Puniceibacterium sp. IMCC21224: one gene and its partner. The protein of the gene in region 1 binds, or shares a complex with, the protein of each later gene. Links are inferred from orthologs where the notes say so. Each region holds a gene or a part of one and is shown on either strand. Other genes may lie near its edges. The genes, in order: dnaG and IMCC21224_RS10750.

Region 1 (10,009 bases):
ATTGGCGGCGCAATGGCGGCGATGATCACGCTGGCGGCGCATGCTGCACTTGCCGCCAATGCGCAGGTGATTGCGGTGCTTCGGCTGGTGGGGGCAACGGACTCTTATATCGCCGGGGCGTTTGTGCGTCGATTTACCGGGCGGTCCATGATCGGTGCCGCTGCCGGAACCGCGCTGGGCATTATTGCAGTGCTGCTGATGCCGGGCGCCGGTGACACTGGCGGCGTATTGACCGGGTTGGGGTTTGTTGGCTGGCATTGGATCTGGCCGCTATGTGTACCGCTTGTGGCGGCGCTGGTCGCGCTGCTGGCGACGCAGGCGGCGGCGCGGCGGGTGCTGGAGGGGCTGGCCTGATGGGATATGCGGTGCAATGGCTGCGGTCGCTGCTGTTCAATGTGCAGATGTATCTGGCGATGGCGGTGATCGGATTGGCGTTCCTGCCCTGGGCGCTGGTTTCGCCACGGGGGGCGCGTCTGGCCTGCCTGACCTATTGCCGCTGGGTCCGCTGGACGCTGGGCTGGATGACCGGCCTGCGCACCGAAGTGCGCGGCACGCCGCCGCAGGATGAAGTGATCGTCGCGGCCAAGCATCAATCCTTTCTCGATATTCTGATGATTTTTGGTGCGGTGCCTGCGGGCAAGTTCATCATGAAGCAAGAGATCATGTGGACTCCGATTATCGGTCAATACGCGATGCGGATCGGCTGCGTATCCGTCAACCGCGGCAAGCGTGGTGCGGCAATCAAAAAGATGGTGGCGGATGTGGCGGCAGGGGTGGCCAATCCCGGTCAGTTGATCATCTATTCGCAGGGCACGCGGGTCGCACCAGGGGTCAAGGCCCCCTACAAGGTAGGCACGGCGGTATTATACGAGCAGTTGGGACAGGATTGCGTGCCGGTGGCGACGAACGTCGGCGTGTTCTGGCCCAAGCGCGGGATTTACCGCAAGCCGGGCGTTGCCGTGGTGGAATTCCTGCCACGCATTTCTGCAGGTATGTCGCGGGATGCGTTCCTGTCGCAGCTTGAGCTTGATGTTGAAACCACCTCAGACCAGCTGATGGCCGAGGCGGGATTTCAATCGGATCGCTGAGGGCATCACGGCGCTTTCATCGTCGTGCGCCGGAGCAAGGGTTTGGCAGGCACGAGACCATCCAGTTGAATTGCTCATTCGGGCCAACAACACCCGATGAGTGGGGGCACGCGTTTGGTCCCGTCACGATGACACGATCCAGACTTTTCGCGGCGGGGCGAATCGTGAATGCTGGCCATATCGCCGCGACCCTGCGGCAGCTATAGAAAAGGTGGCACATTGGACCGAGATCTTGGGTTTGCCTGTCGATGTGGCGCGCTGTCGGGCACCCTGCATGACGTCGCGCCGCAGAACGTCTGCCATCTGGTGTGTTATTGCCGGGATTGCCGGGCTTTTGCCCGACATATGGGCCGTTCGGATGAGTTGGAGCCCGGAGGCGGCACGCCGCTGGTGCAGGTTCTGCCGGCGCGGATCACGATCACTCGGGGGGCGGAACACGTCGCCTGCCTGCGCCTGTCGAACAAGGGTTTGCATCGGTGGTATGCTGGTTGTTGTGGCACCCCCGTTGCCAATACAGTTGGCTCTTCGCGGATGCCGCTGGCAGGGATGTGGCGACCGCTGTTCGGTGCGACGGATCGCTTCGGTCCGGTGGTGACACATGGATTTACCAAGATGGCAGTGCCGGGCGCGGGTGTTCCCAGGCGGGACAAAGGTCTGCTTCGAATGCTGGGTGGTCTGGCGCAGCGATCTTTGGCCGCTTACATGGCGGGCACAGCACGCCAAAGCCCGTTCTTTGACGCCGCCGGACGACCGGTTGCGGTGCCTCAGGTGCTGACTGCCGAGGCGCGCGCGGCAGCCTACGCGCGTTGAAGGCTGCCCAAGGTTCGCAAGCGACACCTTTTGTCGGAAATTGCCATGGTTGGTGCCGGGAACGATTGTTAGGATGATCGGGTCGAGACGGAGTTGACGATGAAATTTTCCGCGCTGCGCATCCTCAAAGAAGGTCTGACCGGGAACAAAGGTTGGGGCCCGCATTGGCGTGATCCCGAACCAAAGGCCGAATATGATGCGGTTATCATCGGCGGTGGCGGCCATGGTCTAAGCACAGCCTACTATCTGGCGAAAGAGCACGGGCTGACCAACATCGCGGTGCTGGAAAAAGGCTATCTTGGTGGCGGCAACGTTGGGCGGAATACCACCATCGTGCGCGCCAACTACTTTTTGCCCGGAAACTCCGAATTTTATTCGCATTCGCTCAAGCTCTGGGAGGGGCTGGAGCAGGATCTGAACTACAACGTCATGCATTCGCAGCGCGGGCTGATCAACCTGTTCCATTCCGATGGGCAACGGGATGCCTTCGTGCGGCGCGGCAATTCGATGATCACGCAAGGGGATGACGCGGTGCTGCTGGACCGTGAAGGCGTGCGCCGACATCTGCCTTACCTTGATTTCGACAATGGCCGGTTCCCGATCTACGGCGGGCTGCTGCATCCACGCGGCGGCACGGCGCGGCACGATGCGGTGGCCTGGGGATATGCCCGTGGTGCGGATCAACGCGGCGTTGATCTGATCCAGAACTGCGAAGTGACAGGCATCGACATCGAGGGCGGCGTTGTAACGGGCGTGCAGACCACACGCGGCGCGATCCGGGCCAAGAAAGTTGGGATCGTGGTTGCGGGCCGCTCTGGGCAGGTGGCTGCGATGGCCGGAATACGATTGCCCATCGAAAGCCATGTGTTGCAGGCTTTTGTGACTGAGGGGCTGAAGCCATGCATCGACCACGTGGTCAGCTTTGGCATGGGGCATTTTTATATCAGCCAGTCGGACAAGGGTGGGCTGGTGTTCGGCGGCGATCTGGATTTCTACAGTTCTTATGCCGCGCGGGGAAACCTGCCGATGAAAGAGCATGTGATGGAGGCGGCAATGACGCTGATGCCGATGATCGGCAAGGCGCGCGTGCTGCGGTCCTGGGGCGGGATCATGGATATGACACCGGACGGATCCCCGATCATCGACCGGACGGGGGTCGAGGGCCTCTATATCGACTGCGGCTGGTGTTATGGCGGGTTCAAGGCGGTGCCGGGGTCGGGTTTTGCCTTGGCGCATCTGTTGGCGACAGACCGGCCGCACGAGACGGCCGATCGGTTCCGGCTGGACCGGTTCCGCACCGGTCGCGGACTGATGGACGAAGAAGGCACCGGGGCGCAACACAACCTGCATTAGGCGCCAGTTGAGAGGTCTGAATTTGCGTATTTTAGAAGAGAAGAAGCCGGGGGCCGGAGCGGTTCCGTCCCTTTTCGCGGCGGGAGCGTTGGTGTGAGGTTTCCCTGTCCGATCTGTGGTGAGCGCGACCGGCGCGAGTTCTATTATCAGGGAGTGGCGTTGGTGCGGCCTGATGCGGAGGCTGGTGTCGAGGCTTGGGACGATTATGTGCATCTGCGCGACAATCAGGCGGGCGAGACGCGCGATTTGTGGCAGCACGAGGCGGGCTGCGGGGCTTGGCTGGTGGTGACGCGGAATACGGTGACGCACGCTGTATTGGGCGCGGTGCTGGTGCGCGACGGGCTGGAGACTGGCGATGCGGGTTGAGGGCAGCGGCCGGGTGGACCGGTCAAAGGTGGTTAAGTTTAGTTTTGACGGGCAGGCGATGACCGGATTTGTCGGCGATACGCTTGCCTCGGCTTTGATGGCCAACGACGTGACGCTGTTGGCGCGGTCGTTCAAATATCACCGCCCGCGCGGCGTTTTGACCGCCGGGTCCGAAGAACCGAACGCGCTGGTGACGATTGGTGCGGGGGCGGCGCGCGATCCGAATGTGCGGGCGACCACGCAAGAACTGTACGACGGATTGTCAGCGCAGAGCCAAAACCGCTGGCCGTCGCTGGAATGGGATCTTTTGTCGATCAATGCACTGGCTAAGCCATTCCTGGGGGCGGGATTCTATTACAAGACATTTATGTGGCCAAAGGCCTTTTGGGAGCGGGTCTACGAGCCTGTCATTCGTCGCGCCGCGGGGCTCGGGGCGTTGTCTGGGCGGGCAAATGATGATGTCTATGAAAAGGCCTATGCTTTTTGTGATCTGTTGGTGGTTGGTGCCGGGCCAACTGGATTGATGGCCGCGTTGGTGGCGGCGCGGGGCGGCGCGGATGTGATCCTGTGTGACGAAGGCGCTGAGATGGGTGGGCGGCTGCTGGCCGAGCAGGAGCAGGTTGGCGGGCAGCCGGGGTCGGATTGGGTCGCTGATGTTGTGGCGGAGCTGTCCGCCATGGAGAATGTGCGGTTGATGGCCCGAACAACAATCACGGGGGCCTATGATCAACGTACTTATGGTGCGCTGGAGCGGGTCGCGCAGCACCGCGCCGACCGGACCGGCCTGCCGCTGGAGTGTTTCTGGCGGATCGTGGCCCGGCGCACAGTGCTGGCGGCGGGTGCGCTGGAGCGCGGTGTTGCCTTTGGCGAAAACGACCGGCCTGGAATACTGATGGCGGGGGCGATGCGCGCCTATCTCAATCGCTGGGGCGTGGTGCCGGGGCAGCGTGTCGCCGTCTTTGGCAACAATGACGATGCACACCGGACTGCGTGGGATTTGGCGAGGGCGGGGATCGAGGTTGTTGGCCTAGTCGACAGTCGTATCGATGCGGCATCTGGCGGTGACTTCCCGGTTTTTGCCGGCGCGGTGGTCAGTCGCACCCATGGCGGGCGGCAGGGTATCACCGGGATCACGATCAAGACGCCGCAGGGTCAGCGGCGTTTGGCTGTGGATGCGCTGGCAATGTCGGGGGGGTGGAATCCGTCGGTGCATCTGACCTGTCACATGAACGGCCGACCCGTTTGGGACGAAGCGATTGCCGGGTTTGTCCCGCGTCCGGGTGCCGTGCCGGGGTTGGTGGCTGCGGGGGCGTGTGCGGGTATCTTTTCAACCCATAGCTGCCTGATGGCGGGGATCGAGGCCGGGCAGGGCGCTCTGTCCGATCTTGGACGCAAGCCTGTGGATATTTTGCCCCCCGAGGCAGAGGATGCGCCGTATCGTTTGCAACCGCTGTGGCAGGTACCGGGCAAGGTCGCGGCCTGGCTCGATTTTCAGAACGACGTGACGGTCGCTGATGTGATGCAGGCGGCGGCCGAGAATTTCCGTTCGGTCGAACATATGAAACGCTACACCACGCAGGGTATGGCGACGGATCAGGGAAAGAGTTCGAACGTGGCGGCGCTGGCGGTGCTGGCGGATGTCACCGGGCGCAGTGTGCCCGAGACAGGCACGACGACCTTTCGCCCGCCGTTTGTTCCGGTCAGTATCGCAGCCATCGGGGCGGGATCGCAGGGCATGGGGTTTGCGCCGCAGCGGCTGACGACGTCGCATGCGGGCAGCGTTGTGCGGGGCGCGCCGATGATCGAGGCGGGGTTGTGGTACCGGCCCAGCCACTTCCCCCGCGCGCAGGAGATAACATGGCGTGAGGCCTGCGACCGCGAGGTCGCGATGGTGCGCAATGCTGTTGGCGTTTGCGATGTGTCGACCTTGGGCAAGATCGACCTTCAGGGACCGGATGCCGGAAAGTTTCTGGATCTGGTTTACACCAACACCTTCAGTACGCTGAAGGTCGGGCGGGTGCGCTACGGGCTCATGCTGCGCGAAGACGGGCATGTGATGGACGACGGCACGACGGCGCGGCTGGGGACAGATCATTTTGTGATGACCACCACAACTGCGGCAGCGGGTCCGGTGATGAAGCATCTGGAGTTCGTGCATCAGACGCATGTGCCGGGGATGGATCTGCGGATGATCTCGGTCACGGAACACTGGGCGCAATTCGCCATCGCAGGGCCAAAATCGCGCGAGCTGTTGAACGGTTTGCTGGCCGAGCCGGTCGACGATGCAGGCTGGCCGTTCATGGCCTGTGGCGTGGCGACTGTGCTGGGTGTCGCGGGGCGGCTTTTTCGGATCTCGTTCTCGGGTGAACATGCCTATGAGGTTGCGGTGCCGGCCCGCTATGGCGCGGCCCTGTTTCAGGAACTGGTGGCGCGCGCCGAGGCGATAGGGGGCGGTGCCTACGGGATGGAGGCGCTGAACGTGCTGCGGATCGAAAAGGGTCACATCACCCATGCCGAGATTCATGGCCGGACCACGGCATTCGACATTGGAATGGGGCGGATGGTCAGCGCCAAAAAGGACTGTATTGGCAAGGTGATGTCAGAGCGCCCCGGTCTGACCGGCGTTCGGCGGCAGCAGATGGTGGGCCTGCGCCCGGTGGCCGACGGCACCGTGACCGCCGGAGCGCATCTGTTCGCCGAGGGGGCGAATGTGGCGCGGGAAACGGACGAGGGGTACGTCACCAGCGTTTGTTGGTCGCCGACGTTGGACTGTTGGCTGGCGCTGGGCTTCCTGCGGGATGGGCGCGCACGTATCGGCCAGCGTGTGCGGTTGCTGGACGCGCTGCGCGGAGTCGATACGCTGTGCGAAGTCACCGATCCCATGGCCTATGACCAGAGTGGGGGACGGATGCGTGGTTGAACTGACCGCAATAACACCGTGTGAGGGGCTTTTGCCGCTGGCATGCGGTGGACTGACACTGAGAGAGGTCGACCCCGGCCGCATCACCGCTTTGTCGCCGTGGATGGGGCAGGCGGATGCATTGTCCGAGGCGCTGCAGACGGCGCATGGCATGAGATTTCCTGTATCGGGGCGGGCCACAGGGGGGGATGGCGCGCGCGTGGTCTGGACCGGGCTTGATCAGGCGATGCTGCTGGGGCCAGAGCCGGATATCGCGCTCGGACAACATTGCGTGATGGTGGATCAGTCCGACGCCTGGGCTGTTGTGCGCCTTGATGGGATCGGCGCGGAGGACGTGCTGGCGCGTCTGGTGCCGGTGGACCTGCGCCCGGCGGTGTTCAAACCTGGGCATACCGTGCGCAGTTTATTGGCACATATGACGGTTTCGGTCACGCGGCTGGGGCCGGAAACATTCCAGATCATGGCCTTTCGGTCGATGGCGGGCACGTTGGTGCACGATTTGCATGCGGCCATGTCAGCGGTAATGCGCCGGTCGGATGGGTGACAGTCGCGTGGCGATCTACTAGGTACTGGGGCAGACACGCGACATGACCGAGGTTTGCCCAAAATGAAGATCACGACTTGTACCGCTCTGTTGTGCGCACTGACGACCGCACCTGCCTTTGCTCAGGACAAGGCTGCGATGTGTGGCGATCAGGCCGAGATGGTGATGCAGGTCGTTGCGGCCCGTCAGAGCGGAGTTGCCGCCGTCAAAGCCGAACAATTGGTCGTGGACGCGCTGGACGCTGATACAAGTGCCTATGCTGGGGTTGTGCCGGCTGTGGTGGCCTGGGTCTACACCCTGCCAGAGGATCAATTGGGGGATGCGGTCGGCGAAAGTTGGTCTGCGGCCTGCCTCGCGCAATAGTATTGTCAGGTTCGGTGACGTTGCGCCCCGGCTTTTGCCCTCTCGACTCTGGCCCCGCCGGGCCTGATAATCGCCCTCATGAGTCTGCCCCCCGGTTTCCTTGACGAATTGCGCACCCGCATCAGCCTTTCGGCTGTGGTCGGGCGCAAGGTGATGTGGGACAGTCGCAAGTCCAATCAGGGCAAGGGCGACATGTGGGCGCCGTGCCCGTTCCATCAGGAAAAAAGCGCGTCCTTCCACGTAGATGACCGCAAGGGCTATTATTATTGCTTTGGCTGTCACGCCAAGGGCGACGCCATCTCGTTTGTGCGAGAGACCGAGAATGTCGATTTCATGGAAGCAATCCGTATTCTGGCGGGCGAAGCCGGGATGCCGATGCCCGAACGCGACCCGCAGGCGCAGGTCAAGGCGGATCGGAGGACACAACTGGCCGAGGTGATGGAACAGGCGCTGGCCTATTACCGGCTGCAATTGCGTACTGGCGCAGCGGCGGCTGCGCGCGCTTATCTTGACCGGCGTGGGCTCAGGGTGGAAACGCAGGACCGCTTTGGCATCGGATTTGCGCCCGATGGCTGGCAGGGTCTGTGGGACGCGCTGCGCAACAAAGGCGTGGCAGAAGATCTGATCATGGATGCGGGGTTGGCCAAGTCATCGTCCAAGGGCGGCAAGCCCTATGATGTCTTTCGCAATCGCATCATGTTCCCGATCCGCGACGGGCGCGACCGCTGCATCGCCTTTGGCGGACGCGCGATGGACCCGAACGATAATGCCAAATACCTGAACTCGCCCGAGACGCTGCTATTCGACAAGGGCCGCAATCTTTACAATCACGCCCCCGCGCGTGAGGCGGCGGGCAAGGGCCAGCCGCTGATCGTGGCCGAAGGCTATATGGATGTGATTGCGTTGGTCGAGGGCGGCTTTGGCGCCGTCGTGGCGCCGTTGGGCACGGCGGTAACCGAGACTCAGTTGCAACTGCTCTGGCGGATCTCGGATGAACCGATTGTGGCGCTGGATGGCGACACTGCCGGGTTACGCGCGGCGCATCGGGTCATTGATCTGGCGCTGCCGCTGCTTGAGGCGGGAAAGTCGCTGCGTTTTGCCCTGATGCCACAGGGCAAGGACCCCGACGACCTGATTCGTGCCGAAGGGGCCAGCGCGGTGAAAAAGGTGCTCGATGGGGCGCTGCCGATGGTGCAGCTGTTGTGGCGCCGCGAAACTGAGGGGCGGGTCTTCGATAGCCCCGAGCGCAAGGCCGCATTGGATAAATCGCTGCGCGAAAAGATCAAGCTGATCCAGGATCCCAGTCTGCGCGGTCATTACGGCGAAGAGATCAAGCAACTGCGCTGGGCGCTGTTTCGGCAGCGGCCCGGCTCTGCCACGCGCCGACCCGGCCAGCGGCGGACTTGGGGCAAGGATGTGCCGCAGCCGCCAACCGCCAGCACCAAGGCGTCGCTGCTGGTGTCAGGCGGTGCCAATGGCCAAGACCAATTGCGCGAAGCGGTGATCTTGGCGGCGCTTTTGTCCGCACCCGAACTTATCGAAGCGTTCGAGACACAGATCGCGGCGATGACCTGCGCCAATCCAATCCATTCGCGTCTGCGCGAGGCGCTGCTGCGTGGCGCAGGGAACACAGAAACGGAAATCCGTCAGCTGGTTGCGGCGCATGTCGGGCATGAAGCCCTTGATAATCTGCTCTCGGCACGCCACGTGGCCATTACGCCCTGCTTGCGCTCTCCGGGGAATATGGTGCTGGCGCGCAAAACGGTGACCGAGGAATTCGCCAAGCTCGAAGCGCATCGCGGTCAGGCGGTCGAGATTGCCGAGGCGGGTGAGGACCTGCAAGCCGATCTGGCAGACGAGAGCCTGACATACCGGCTGGGGCGCGCCGCCGAGGCGCCGTTCGCAGCCGGGCGGGCACAGGACGAGGATAGTGCCGACTACGTAACGGCCGAGAATGGGGTGCAAATGGACTCGGAAGAGTTACAGCGCAGCAGGGCGATTTTTGATTCGATCGATGTCACACGAGGTGGCAAACCACGGAAATCTTCCTAATTCGGGTACGATTAGGTAAACAAATCAGGGTAAACGGGTGTGCGAATCATCAGACCGCGCTATTGAGTCGGATCAAACGAATCGAATCACCGCAGGTCGCGCGTCCCCGACAGGAGAGCCATATGGCAGCCAAAGATAACGAAGACGCAAAAGCCGAAGTTCAGGATGACGAGGTTTCCCTCGACATGAGCCAGGCAGCGGTCAAAAAGATGATCGCCGATGCGCGCGAACGCGGCTACATCACGTATGATCAGCTGAACGAAGTGCTGCCGCCGGATCAGGTCTCATCGGACCAGATCGAGGACGTGATGTCGATGCTGTCCGAAATGGGCATCCAGGTCACTGAAGACGAGGAAGGCGAGGAGGAGGACAAAGGCTCCACCGATCTGGTCGACGCCTCGTCGAACAAGGAAGTGGCGCTGTCCTCCGGCACCAGCGAAAAGCTGGACCGCACCGATGATCCGGTGCGGATGTATCTGCGTGAGATGGGGTCGGTCGAACTGCTCAGCCGCG
Region 2 (9,882 bases), 920 kb from region 1 along the record:
CGGCAATGTTCAAAACACTGTTTGCCAATGACGGCACCTATCGCAATCTGGGTGTTCACCGCCCGCGCAACCCGGTTGGCGGCCGGATTAAGCAGGCGCGCTGGTTCGACGGTGAGGGGCGTGAACTGCCGCCCGAATTTCACACATCACGGATCTTTTCGCCCTTTGGTCGTTCAAACTATGCGCTGGCGCAGATGAACCATTATCCGTTGAGCGCGATGGAGAGTTACCTGCTCAAGGCCGCGCGGGGCCGCGCGGTGCATTCGGGCCAGATGTTGGGGCTGGACTATTGGGTTGAGCGAAATTTCAACACCGACGAAGACCGCTCAATCCTGGCGCTTGGACCCGCAACCACAGCGATCCGCGCGCAGTTTGCTGCTGATCCCGTATTGGCAGGTCTGCATATCGACGCGGTCACCTGGCGCCACGCCCGTCTTGAGGCGCTGATGCAAGAAGAGCCGTACCGTGCCCTCATGGGGCGACTTCTGATGGCGCCGCCCTCGGTGCCGCTGACGCCGGACATGGCTGCAATTCTGATCCGCCATGGCCTGCGTGCGCAGGTCGGCAAACCGTGTTAATTTCATTCAATTGGCGCAATTCCGCCCCAAATAATTGTCACCTTCAATGCAACAATATCCCGGAAATCCGGGTATCATCTAAAACCCGGACGACGGACCATACCAGGAATGACCCGCCCCCCCGGTGTCAGAGTTGAGGACGCCCCAAGATGGACGACGACGAAACCGACCTTTCCTCGCTTGACCTGCGCGGGCTCTCTGGGGCTGAGTGGCTGGCCGCGCTGGCCAAACTGGGCGAACAACGCGGTTTTTTCGAACCACTCGGCAATGCTCACAGCGCATTGTTTGTCGAGGACGGTGACACGTTGCTTGTCAGCTTTGAGACATTGCCCGGCATTCGCGCATTGTCGGACGACGGCGCGCCGCTCGGGCTGGAATTTGTGCGCGAACTAGGCTGGTCACACCTTGCGCTGATCGCATCGGGGGACACCTGGTTTCGAAGCCGGCAGGTTTATGCCTTCTTTGACCAGATCAACGACGACGGTTTTTTCGACGAATTTTCAAAGGTGATATTTTACGGGGCAGGCCCCTGTGGCTATGCGGCTGTGGCTTACTCGGTGTCCGCACCTGGGGCGATCGTTTTGGCGCTGCAGCCGCAGGCGACACTGAACCCGCGCGTGGCAGACTGGGACCCGCGTTTTGCCGCGCAGCGGCGGATGAACTTTACCCATCGCTATGGCTATGCTCCGGAAATGATGGATGCCGCGCAGGCCGGCTATGTCCTGTTTGATCCGCGCGAACGGCTGGATGCGATGCATGCCGCGCTGTTTGCGGGTCGCAATGTGACGCATTTCCGCCTGCCCTTCATGGGCAGCGCGCTGCAAACTGACCTGATCGAACTGGATCTGTTGTTTCCTCTGATCCGCGCCGCGGCCGATGACACGCTGAACACGGCCAGCTTTGCCGAATTGCTGCGGGTTCGACGTGACCATGTCCCCTATCTGCGCAGACTGCTGGCCCAGTTGGAAACCAACGGGCGGACCCGTTTGGCCGAGATGCTGTGCACCAATGTGGTGTCGCGCCTGCCTGCCCCGCGCTTTCATCGCAAGCTTGAGGCGTTGCGCGCTGCACAGATCGCCAAAAGCGGCTGACACCCACGCGACCTTATCGCCTGCGCGCGGCGATCACATCGCGGATCTGCCGGTGAAAATACCCGACAAGCCCGGACACAAGCAGCAACACCGTTGAGCCGCGCGTGTCCAAAATCAAAAGAAGCGCTGATGCAGCGCACATCATCAGCGCAAAGCTGACCACTCTGAGTCCCGGAGCGTCCGGCAATTGCGACGCCTCCAGATGCCGCGCAAGGAATTCAGCCACTTTGGGATGCGCCGTTTGCACCGCAGCGCCACACAAAGCCCCGACAATCACCGTGATCAACATCATACGCCTCTTGTTCTGTTTCTGTCCGCCGACGACGCACCTGCTGCGGTCACAACTGTTCCTTTGATTCATACGGCGATTCAGCTCGTTCCCAAACCGTCTTTTGCCGTCTCAAGCAGGGTGCCATGGCGCATCTGTCCATGATGCCAATTCTTGCGGCAGTTCCTATGTGCCGGTGCCGAGAACGCCTGCGGCGTTGCATGAGTGGAAAATTGGCGCGCAAAGTCTCTGGCGCGGGCCGCTGCACCCGTGCTAACGCAGGCGCCATGACACACAGCCTTACCCTCCGCCGTCCCGACGACTGGCACCTGCATCTGCGCGATGGCGCCATGCTGCGCGCCATGCTGCCGGAAACCACGCGCCATTTTTCCCGTGCCATCATCATGCCGAATCTCGTGCCGCCAGTGGTCACCGCAGCGCAGGCCGTCGCCTATCGCGACCGCATCCTGACTGCCCTGCCAGAGGGGGCAACGTTCGAGCCGCTGATGACGCTGTACCTGACCGAAGAAACCGATGCCAACGACCTGGCCGCCGCCCATGCCAGCGGTCTGATAAAGGCTGTCAAGCTGTACCCGGCAGGGGCGACAACCAACTCGGCCTCGGGTGTCAAGGATTTCGACAAGGTCCGCCCGGTGTTCGAGCGCATGGCCGAGATCGGCTGCCCGCTGTGTGTACATGGCGAAGTGACCGATGCGAATGTGGACATCTTTGACCGCGAGGCCGTGTTTATCGACCGTGTTCTGGATCCGGTGCGCCGAGCGACACCGGGCCTGCGGGTGGTGATGGAGCATATCACAACAGCGCAGGGCGTCGACTATGCCCGCGCTGGCGGCCCCGATCTGGCGGCGACGATCACCACGCATCACCTTGTGATCAATCGAAATCATATCCTCGTTGGTGGCATCAAACCGCATTATTATTGCCTGCCCGTCGCCAAGCGCGAAGAGCATCGTCTTGCCCTGCGTGCCGCAGCCACATCCGGCCATCGCGCGTTCTTTCTGGGCACCGACTCGGCGCCGCATGTTGATGCAGCCAAGGAACAGGCCTGCGGCTGCGCCGGGTGTTTCACCGCCACCAACACGATGTCCGTTCTGGCCGAGGTGTTCGAACAAGACGGCGCGCTGGACCAGCTCGAGGCGTTTGCCTCGCTCAACGGTCCCGCCTTTTACCGGCTGCCCGCCAACGATGCGACGATGACCCTGACCAGGGGCGCGCCCGTGGACTATCCGGCGTATATCGCGACATCCGATGGCCCGGTGACAGTCTTTGACCCCGGGTATCCGCTGCACTGGCAGGTCGACTAGCCCGCCACACCCTGCTGCCACCAACCCTGCCCGGAGATTGCCAATGATCCCCTCGTCCTACCCACCCGCCGCCGAGATGGCACGCCTTACCGCCCGCATGTTGCTTGAGATTGAGGCCGTGCATTTCAACGCGACCGATCACTACATCTTTGCCAGCGGTCTGGCGTCGCCGGTCTATATCGACTGTCGCAAGCTGATATCGTTTCCGCGAATCCGCGCGACTCTGATGGATTTTCTGACCGTCACTGTAATGCGGGATGCGGGATTCGAAGCGTTTGACAACATTGCCGGCGGCGAAACAGCCGGCATCCCCTTTGCCGCACTGGTGGCCGAGCGCATGGCCCTGCCGATGACCTATGTGCGCAAGAAACCCAAGGGTTACGGCCGCAACGCCCGGATCGAGGGTGCCATGAGCGAAGGCGAACGTGTGCTGCTGGTCGAGGACCTGACCACCGACGGCGGATCCAAGCTGTCGTTTGTTGACGCCATTCGCGAAACCGGCGCGAGTTGCACGCACACTGCGGTGATTTTTTACTACGGTATCTTCCCCGAGACGATCCAGACGCTAGGCGATCACGGCATCCAGCTGCACCACCTCTGCACATGGTGGGATGTGTTGGCCGAAGCCAAGGCGCAGGGCACATTCGACGCCCACACCTTGCAAGAAGTTGAAGCATTTCTGACCGATCCGCATAAGTGGCGAGAAGTTAACAAGAAATAAATTTCCCGCCCAGGTTCTGGGGACAACTGCACTGCGAATCGCCGTATGTCGGCGCATTTAGTGGACAGAACGCCCCACCCTACCATATGATGATACCAAAATTCGACATCCTGCGATCCACACGGTTCTCCCTGCCTTTGTCCACAGACTTGTTGGACTAGGGTCGGCGCCGGGTTTTCGCTATGACGACCGGACCCGCAAGACCGGATCAACCGGCGGGCGGCAGCAGCAGCAGACGAGGGACAGGCCATGAACGAAATCACCACCTTCAACCCCACCGGTCACGCCGCCACGGCCGGGGTCGATGCCCCCGAAACAATGCCGCATTCGATCGAGGCCGAACAGCAGTTGCTGGGCGCGATCCTGACCAACAACGACATCTACGACCGCGTTGCCGCCATTATCGGGGCGCAGCATTTCTTTGATCCGGTCCATGCCCGCATCTACGATATCGCCGCCGCACGCATCGCCAAGAACAACCTTGCCTCGCCGGTAACGCTCAAGGCGTTCATGGCCGAGGATGAGGGACTGATCGAACTGGGCGGCGCGGCCTATCTGGCGCGACTGGCCGGGTCGGCGGTCAGCTCGTTTGCCGTGCGCGACTACGCTCAGATGATCTATGATCTGGCAATCCGCCGCGATCTGATCGGTCTGGGGCGGGACATCAGCGCCAAGGCGTCCAAGGTTGATGTCGCGTCCGAGCCGCGTGAACAGATCGTCGAGGCCGAGCAGGCGCTGTATAAGCTGGCCGAGCAGGGTCAGACCGATTCCGGGTTCCAGAGTTTTCTGCGCGCCGTCACCGATGCGGTGAACATGGCCAACGCCGCGTATCAGCGCGACGGCGGATTGGCCGGCATTTCGACCGGCCTGATCGATATGGACAAGAAACTGGGCGGACTGCACAAATCCGACCTTCTTATCCTGGCCGGACGTCCGTCGATGGGCAAAACCTCGCTTGCCACCAACATCGCGTTCAACATCGCCAAGGCCTATAAACGCGGTCAGCGCCACGATGGTACCGAAGGCGCGATTGAGGGCGGCGTCGTCGGTTTCTATTCGCTGGAAATGAGCGCGGAACAACTGGCCGCGCGAATCCTATCCGAGGCTGCCGAGGTCCCGTCTGAACAGATCCGCCGCGGTGACATGACCGAGGTCGAGTTCCGCCGCTTTGTCGATGCCGCCAAATCTCTGGAAGCCTGCCCGCTTTATATCGACGACACACCCGCCCTGCCAATCAGCCAGCTTGCGGCGCGGGCGCGGCGGTTGAAACGGACGCATGGGCTTGATGTGCTGATGGTCGACTACCTTCAACTGGTGCGCGGTACCGGACGGTCCGAAAACCGGGTGAACGAAATCTCCGAGATCACCATGGGCCTCAAGGCGATCGCCAAAGAACTGGATATTCCCGTGGTCGCCCTGTCGCAGCTATCGCGTCAGGTTGAGTCGCGTGAAGACAAGCGCCCGCAATTGTCGGATCTGCGTGAATCCGGTTCAATCGAACAGGACGCCGATGTGGTTATGTTCGTGTTCCGCGAGGAATATTACAAGGAACGCGAAAAGCCCGGCGATCATGATCTGGACAAGATGGCCGCCTGGCAGGAAGAGATGGAACGCCTGCATGGCCGTGCCGAAGTCGTCATCGGCAAGCAGCGTCACGGCCCCATCGGCACGGTCGAACTCAGCTTTGAGGGTCGCTTTACCCGCTTTGGTAACCTGGTAAAGCCCTGGCAGCAGGACAACGGCGACACGAGTTTTTAAGCGACCGCACACGCGCAATGTGTGGCCAGGAGCGTGCTTTAGTCCAGCCGCAGCGCAACGCCATAGCCGGTCCGGTGCTGCCACGCATCTGGTCGGCCGTGGTGGGCAAGTGCTGCCTTGATAACACCGGCATGTGTCACGATCAGTGCATCCTGTGGCACCTTGGACAGCGCTGACGTGACCCGACGTTCCAGATGCCGCACGGTTTCGCCGCCATGTCCGTCGTAGTCATAAAAATCTGCGGCCCAGGCATCCAGTTCAGTGCGTGGAATATGGTCCCAAGGCACGGTTTCCCAGCGGCCGAAATTCATCTCGATCCAGTCGTCGTCAACGATCAATGGCACCGACCAATGCGCGGCAATCAGTTCAGCCAACAATCGACAGCGTTGCAAAGGCGAGGTAATCACCACCTCTGACGGCGCAAGCCGATCAAGAATGGCAGCACATTCGCTTTCGAACGTATCCGTCAGCACCAGATCGCTGCGGCCATAGCACAGCCCCTCAGCCCCTGCTGGTCGAGTGTGCCGCAGCAAGGTCAGAGCCACAGCGCCGCCGCAAGGTAGATTCCCAGTTCGCCCAATTGCTGCGTTCCGCCGAGGCAATCGCCGGTATACCCGCCCAGCTTGCGCACAAATATCCAACGAAACGCCTGCGCCAACAGCACACAAAGCACCGCCGCCAACAGCGCCAGCCCCGGACCCGCCACCATAACAAGCCCCAACAACACCATCAAAGCCGTAGCCAGCGCCACCCGGTAGCCGTCCGGTGTCACCGTGGGCGCCACAAACTTGGCCCCCCGGTCGCGGGCATACGGCGTGGTCGCGATGACATGCACTGCCGCCATCCGCCCCAGGGCATGCCCCGCCACCAACACCCAACCCGCCGTTGCCCCCTCAAGAGAGGCCAGCAGCGCCACTTTGAGTGCCAGCGTCACCCCAAGCGTCACCGCGCCATAAGTCCCGATCCGGCTGTCACGCATGATTTCAAGCGACCGCTCGCGCGTCAGCCCGCCGCCCAGCCCGTCGGCGGCGTCTGCCAGGCCGTCCTCGTGAAAGGCGCCGGTCAGCAACAAAGTCGTCGCGACGGACAGCAGCACCGCCGCCGCAGGTGACAGCGCTAGTGACGCCCCCCACAGTACCAGCCCACCGATGCCGCCAACCAGCACCCCGACCAGCGGATAATACTTGGTCGCGCGGATCAGCAGATCGTCCGAGAACGGCACATCGCGCGGCACCGGAATCCGGGTCAGAAATTGTACCGCCAGCAGCCACAGCCCCCATTCAACGGCAAGCCGCGCCTGGAAATCGCTGCGGGTCATGCCGGCCCCGAAACACCAGCCTGCTCAAAGCTGGCCATATCATTCAACATCATCACCGCGGCGCGCAGCAATGGCCAGGCCAATGCCGCCCCGGTCCCCTCACCCAATCGCATATCGAGCGCCAAAAGCGGCTCTGCTTCAAGCGACCGCAACAAAAGCGCATGCCCCGGCTCGGCTGACCGATGGGCAAAGACCATAGCGGCCCGCGCCGACGGCTCCAACCGGGATGCGACCAAGGCAGCGGCGCTGGCAATATAGCCGTCGACCAGCACCATACGTCCCGCCGCCGCCGCCCCCAGCATTGCCCCTGCCATCATCGCGATCTCGAACCCGCCGTATTCCGCCAGCGCGGTATCCGCCTCTAGCCGCGCCGCCGTGCGTTGTGCGGCATGGCCCAGAACCGTGCGTTTTTGATCCAGCCCGGCATCGGCCAACCCGGTGCCGCGCCCGACCAATCGGTCCAGTGCAATCCCGGTCAGCTTGTGGACCAGCAGCGCCGCAGACGAGGTGTTGCCAATCCCCATCTCGCCAAAGGCCATCGCCTCGTACCGTCCGTCAGCCCCCAGCCCACGACCGATGGCCAGGGCCTGATCGCGCTGAGGCCGTGTCATCGCCGGACCCTCGGCAAAATTTGCGGTGCCCTCAGCCACCGCATGGTCCTGCACTTGGGGCATACCGAACGGCCCCCCCAGAACCCCGGCATTCACCACCCGCAGGTCGATGCCACCGGCGCGGGCAAAGACATTCGCCGCCGCACCGCCCCCGGCAAAGTTCAGCACCATTTGCCGCGTCACCTCGGGTGGATAGGCCGACACGCCCGCCGCCGCGATTCCGTGGTCGGCGGCAAAAAGCGTCAGCGCGCAGCGCTCCATCACCGGATCGAGCCGCCTCTGCAGTCGCGCCACTTGCGCCGCCAGCACCTCGATCCGGCCAAGTGCGCCCCGAGGTTTGGTTTTTGTGTCAATCTTATGCGCAAGCGCGGGCTCAAAGGCGGTCATGGTATCCTGTGTCATGCAGATGATCTAACGCCGCCCGCGGCGCCGCTCAAGCGCAATGCCCCGCCGGGGTACGCACTGCTCGCGTTTTTGTCTTGACCCTGCGCGCCGTCATGCCAAACAACCGCCATGGCACAATCTGTTCTGACTATCGACCTCGACGCGCTGCGCAGCAACTGGCGCAGTCTGGCCCAACGCTCCGGCGCTGAGACCGGCGCCGTGGTGAAATCCGATGCCTATGGGCTGGGGGCATCCCGCGTCGCCCACGCCCTGGCAGCAGAAGGTGTTCGCCGGTTTTTTGTCGCCCTCACCGAAGAGGGTGCCGCCCTGCGCAAGATCGTGGGACCGGGGCCGGAAATCTTTGTTCTGTCGGGGCATATGATCGGTGACACCGATTTGATCCGGGGGGCCGATCTGACCCCGACGATCAATTCGATCGACCAAATGCTGCGACATGTCGAGGGCTTGCCCGGCCATGCCTTTGGCCTGCAATTGGACACAGGGATGAATCGTCTGGGCATGGAACCCGCCGAATGGTCCGCCCTGCGCGACATCGCTGTGGCACAGCGCCCCACCCTGGTAATGAGCCATCTGGCCTGCGCCGACGAGCCGGGCCACGAGATGAATGCCTATCAGCTCGAAGTGTTCCGGGTGATGACCGAAGGCATTGACGCGCCGCTGTCGCTGGCGGCCACGGGGGGCATTCTGCTGGGGTCAGACTATCATTTCGACGTGACCCGGCCCGGCATCGGGCTGTATGGCGGGCTTCCATTTGTCGATGCCCTGCCGGTCGTCACGCTGGAGATCCCCGTAATTCAGACCCGTGACGTTGAACCCGGCGAATCTGTCGGCTACGGCAATACCTGGTTTGCCGAAATGCCTACCCGCGTCGCCACCATCGCAGCGGGCTATGCCGATGGCATTCTTCGCGCGATGGGTCCTGCTGCACATGTTTACGCCGATGGCAATCGGTGCAAGGTTCTGGGCCGGATCTCAATGGATCTGATCGCGGTTGATGTGACCGATCTGGACGCAGACCCCCAAAGCGTTGAACTGCTCGGTCGTCATCAGTTGGTGGACACCTTGGCCGATGCCGCAGGCACCATCGGCTATGAAATCCTGACATCGCTCGGCGCGCGGTACCAACGGCGCTATATCGGGTCATGATTCTAACCGCGCCCCTTGCGGCGCTGGGGCGTGGTGTTCTGGGTGCATTGGCCGCTTTGGGGCGGTTCACCCTGTTTCTGCTGGCCACGCTGCGCCACATCGTGACCCCGCCATTTTACGGGCGCGAATTTGCCCATGCATTGCTGCATGTCGGCTGGCTGTCGCTGCCGGTTGTCGGCTTGACCGCGCTGTTTACCGGCGGGGCGCTGGCGTTGCAGATCTACGCAGGCGGCGCGCGTTTCAACGCCGAGGCCGTGGTCCCACAGATCGTCGCCATCGGCATGGTCCGCGAATTGGGCCCCGTCCTTGTAGGGCTGATGATTGCGGCGCGCGTCACGTCATCCATCGCAGCTGAGATTGCCACCATGAAAGTAACCGAGCAGATCGACGCGCTGGTTACGCTGTCGACCAACCCGATGAAATATCTGACCGCGCCACGTGTGCTGGCTGGCGTGCTTGTGGTGCCGTTTTTGGTGGCTGTGGGCGACACAATCGGCATTTTCGGCGGCTACGTCGTTGCCACAGGAACCCTTGGGTTCAACGCTGCCGGCTATCTGAAGAACACTGCCAACTTTCTTGAAATGCTTGATATTATTTCCTCGCTGACCAAGGGCGCCGCGTTCGGTTTCATCGCCACGCTGATGGGCTGCTATTTCGGCAT

Evidence for each region.
Region 2: the proteins of dnaG (region 1) and IMCC21224_RS10750 are in contact, whole or in part, in a crystal structure (PDB 2R6A), measured with the Geobacillus stearothermophilus proteins. The link is inferred for Puniceibacterium sp. IMCC21224 from one-to-one orthologs. Residues at the interface, in WP_049624496.1 of Geobacillus stearothermophilus: Lys456, Leu457, Leu458, Pro459, Ala460, Asn463, Ala464, Leu467, Leu535, Leu536, Ile537, Ala538, Gln544, Glu545, Asp548, Tyr549, His552; in WP_033016901.1 of Geobacillus stearothermophilus: Ser13, Glu15, Ala16, Gln18, Glu91, Leu92, Asp94, Ala95, Val96, Pro97, Thr98, Ala99, Ala100, Asn101, Tyr104, Tyr105, Ile108.

What each region holds. Positions count from the first base shown.
Region 1 is NZ_LDPY01000001.1:1,405,809-1,415,817, forward strand. The notes cover bases 7,060-10,009. They hold dnaG (DNA primase), read left to right. Parts: upstream 7,060-7,522; coding sequence 7,523-9,496; downstream 9,497-10,009. Other genes in these bases: IMCC21224_RS06490 (sarcosine oxidase subunit gamma), read left to right, coding at 7,060-7,081; IMCC21224_RS06495 (hypothetical protein), read left to right, coding at 7,145-7,444; rpoD (RNA polymerase sigma factor RpoD), read left to right, coding at 9,619-10,009. In the rest of the region: IMCC21224_RS06460 (ABC transporter permease), read left to right, coding at 1-354; IMCC21224_RS06465 (1-acyl-sn-glycerol-3-phosphate acyltransferase), read left to right, coding at 354-1,088; IMCC21224_RS06470 (DUF6151 family protein), read left to right, coding at 1,308-1,898; IMCC21224_RS06475 (sarcosine oxidase subunit beta family protein), read left to right, coding at 1,998-3,251; IMCC21224_RS06480 (sarcosine oxidase subunit delta), read left to right, coding at 3,345-3,617; IMCC21224_RS06485 (sarcosine oxidase subunit alpha family protein), read left to right, coding at 3,607-6,537; more of IMCC21224_RS06490, read left to right, coding at 6,530-7,059. UniProt on the Escherichia coli protein: RNA polymerase that catalyzes the synthesis of short RNA molecules used as primers for DNA polymerase during DNA replication.
Region 2 is NZ_LDPY01000001.1:2,327,547-2,337,428, forward strand. The notes cover bases 3,664-6,486. They hold IMCC21224_RS10750 (replicative DNA helicase), read left to right. Parts: upstream 3,664-4,232; coding sequence 4,233-5,741; downstream 5,742-6,486. Other genes in these bases: IMCC21224_RS10745 (orotate phosphoribosyltransferase), read left to right, coding at 3,664-3,983; cobC (alpha-ribazole phosphatase family protein), read right to left, coding at 5,780-6,286; cobS (adenosylcobinamide-GDP ribazoletransferase), read right to left, coding at 6,277-6,486. In the rest of the region: IMCC21224_RS10725 (glycosyltransferase family 2 protein), read left to right, coding at 1-578; IMCC21224_RS10730 (hypothetical protein), read left to right, coding at 728-1,669; IMCC21224_RS10735 (hypothetical protein), read right to left, coding at 1,683-1,961; pyrC (dihydroorotase), read left to right, coding at 2,225-3,262; more of IMCC21224_RS10745, read left to right, coding at 3,306-3,663; more of cobS, read right to left, coding at 6,487-7,059; cobT (nicotinate-nucleotide--dimethylbenzimidazole phosphoribosyltransferase), read right to left, coding at 7,056-8,072; alr (alanine racemase), read left to right, coding at 8,184-9,221; IMCC21224_RS10775 (ABC transporter permease), read left to right, coding at 9,218-9,882. UniProt on the Escherichia coli protein: The main replicative DNA helicase, it participates in initiation and elongation during chromosome replication. Travels ahead of the DNA replisome, separating dsDNA into templates for DNA synthesis.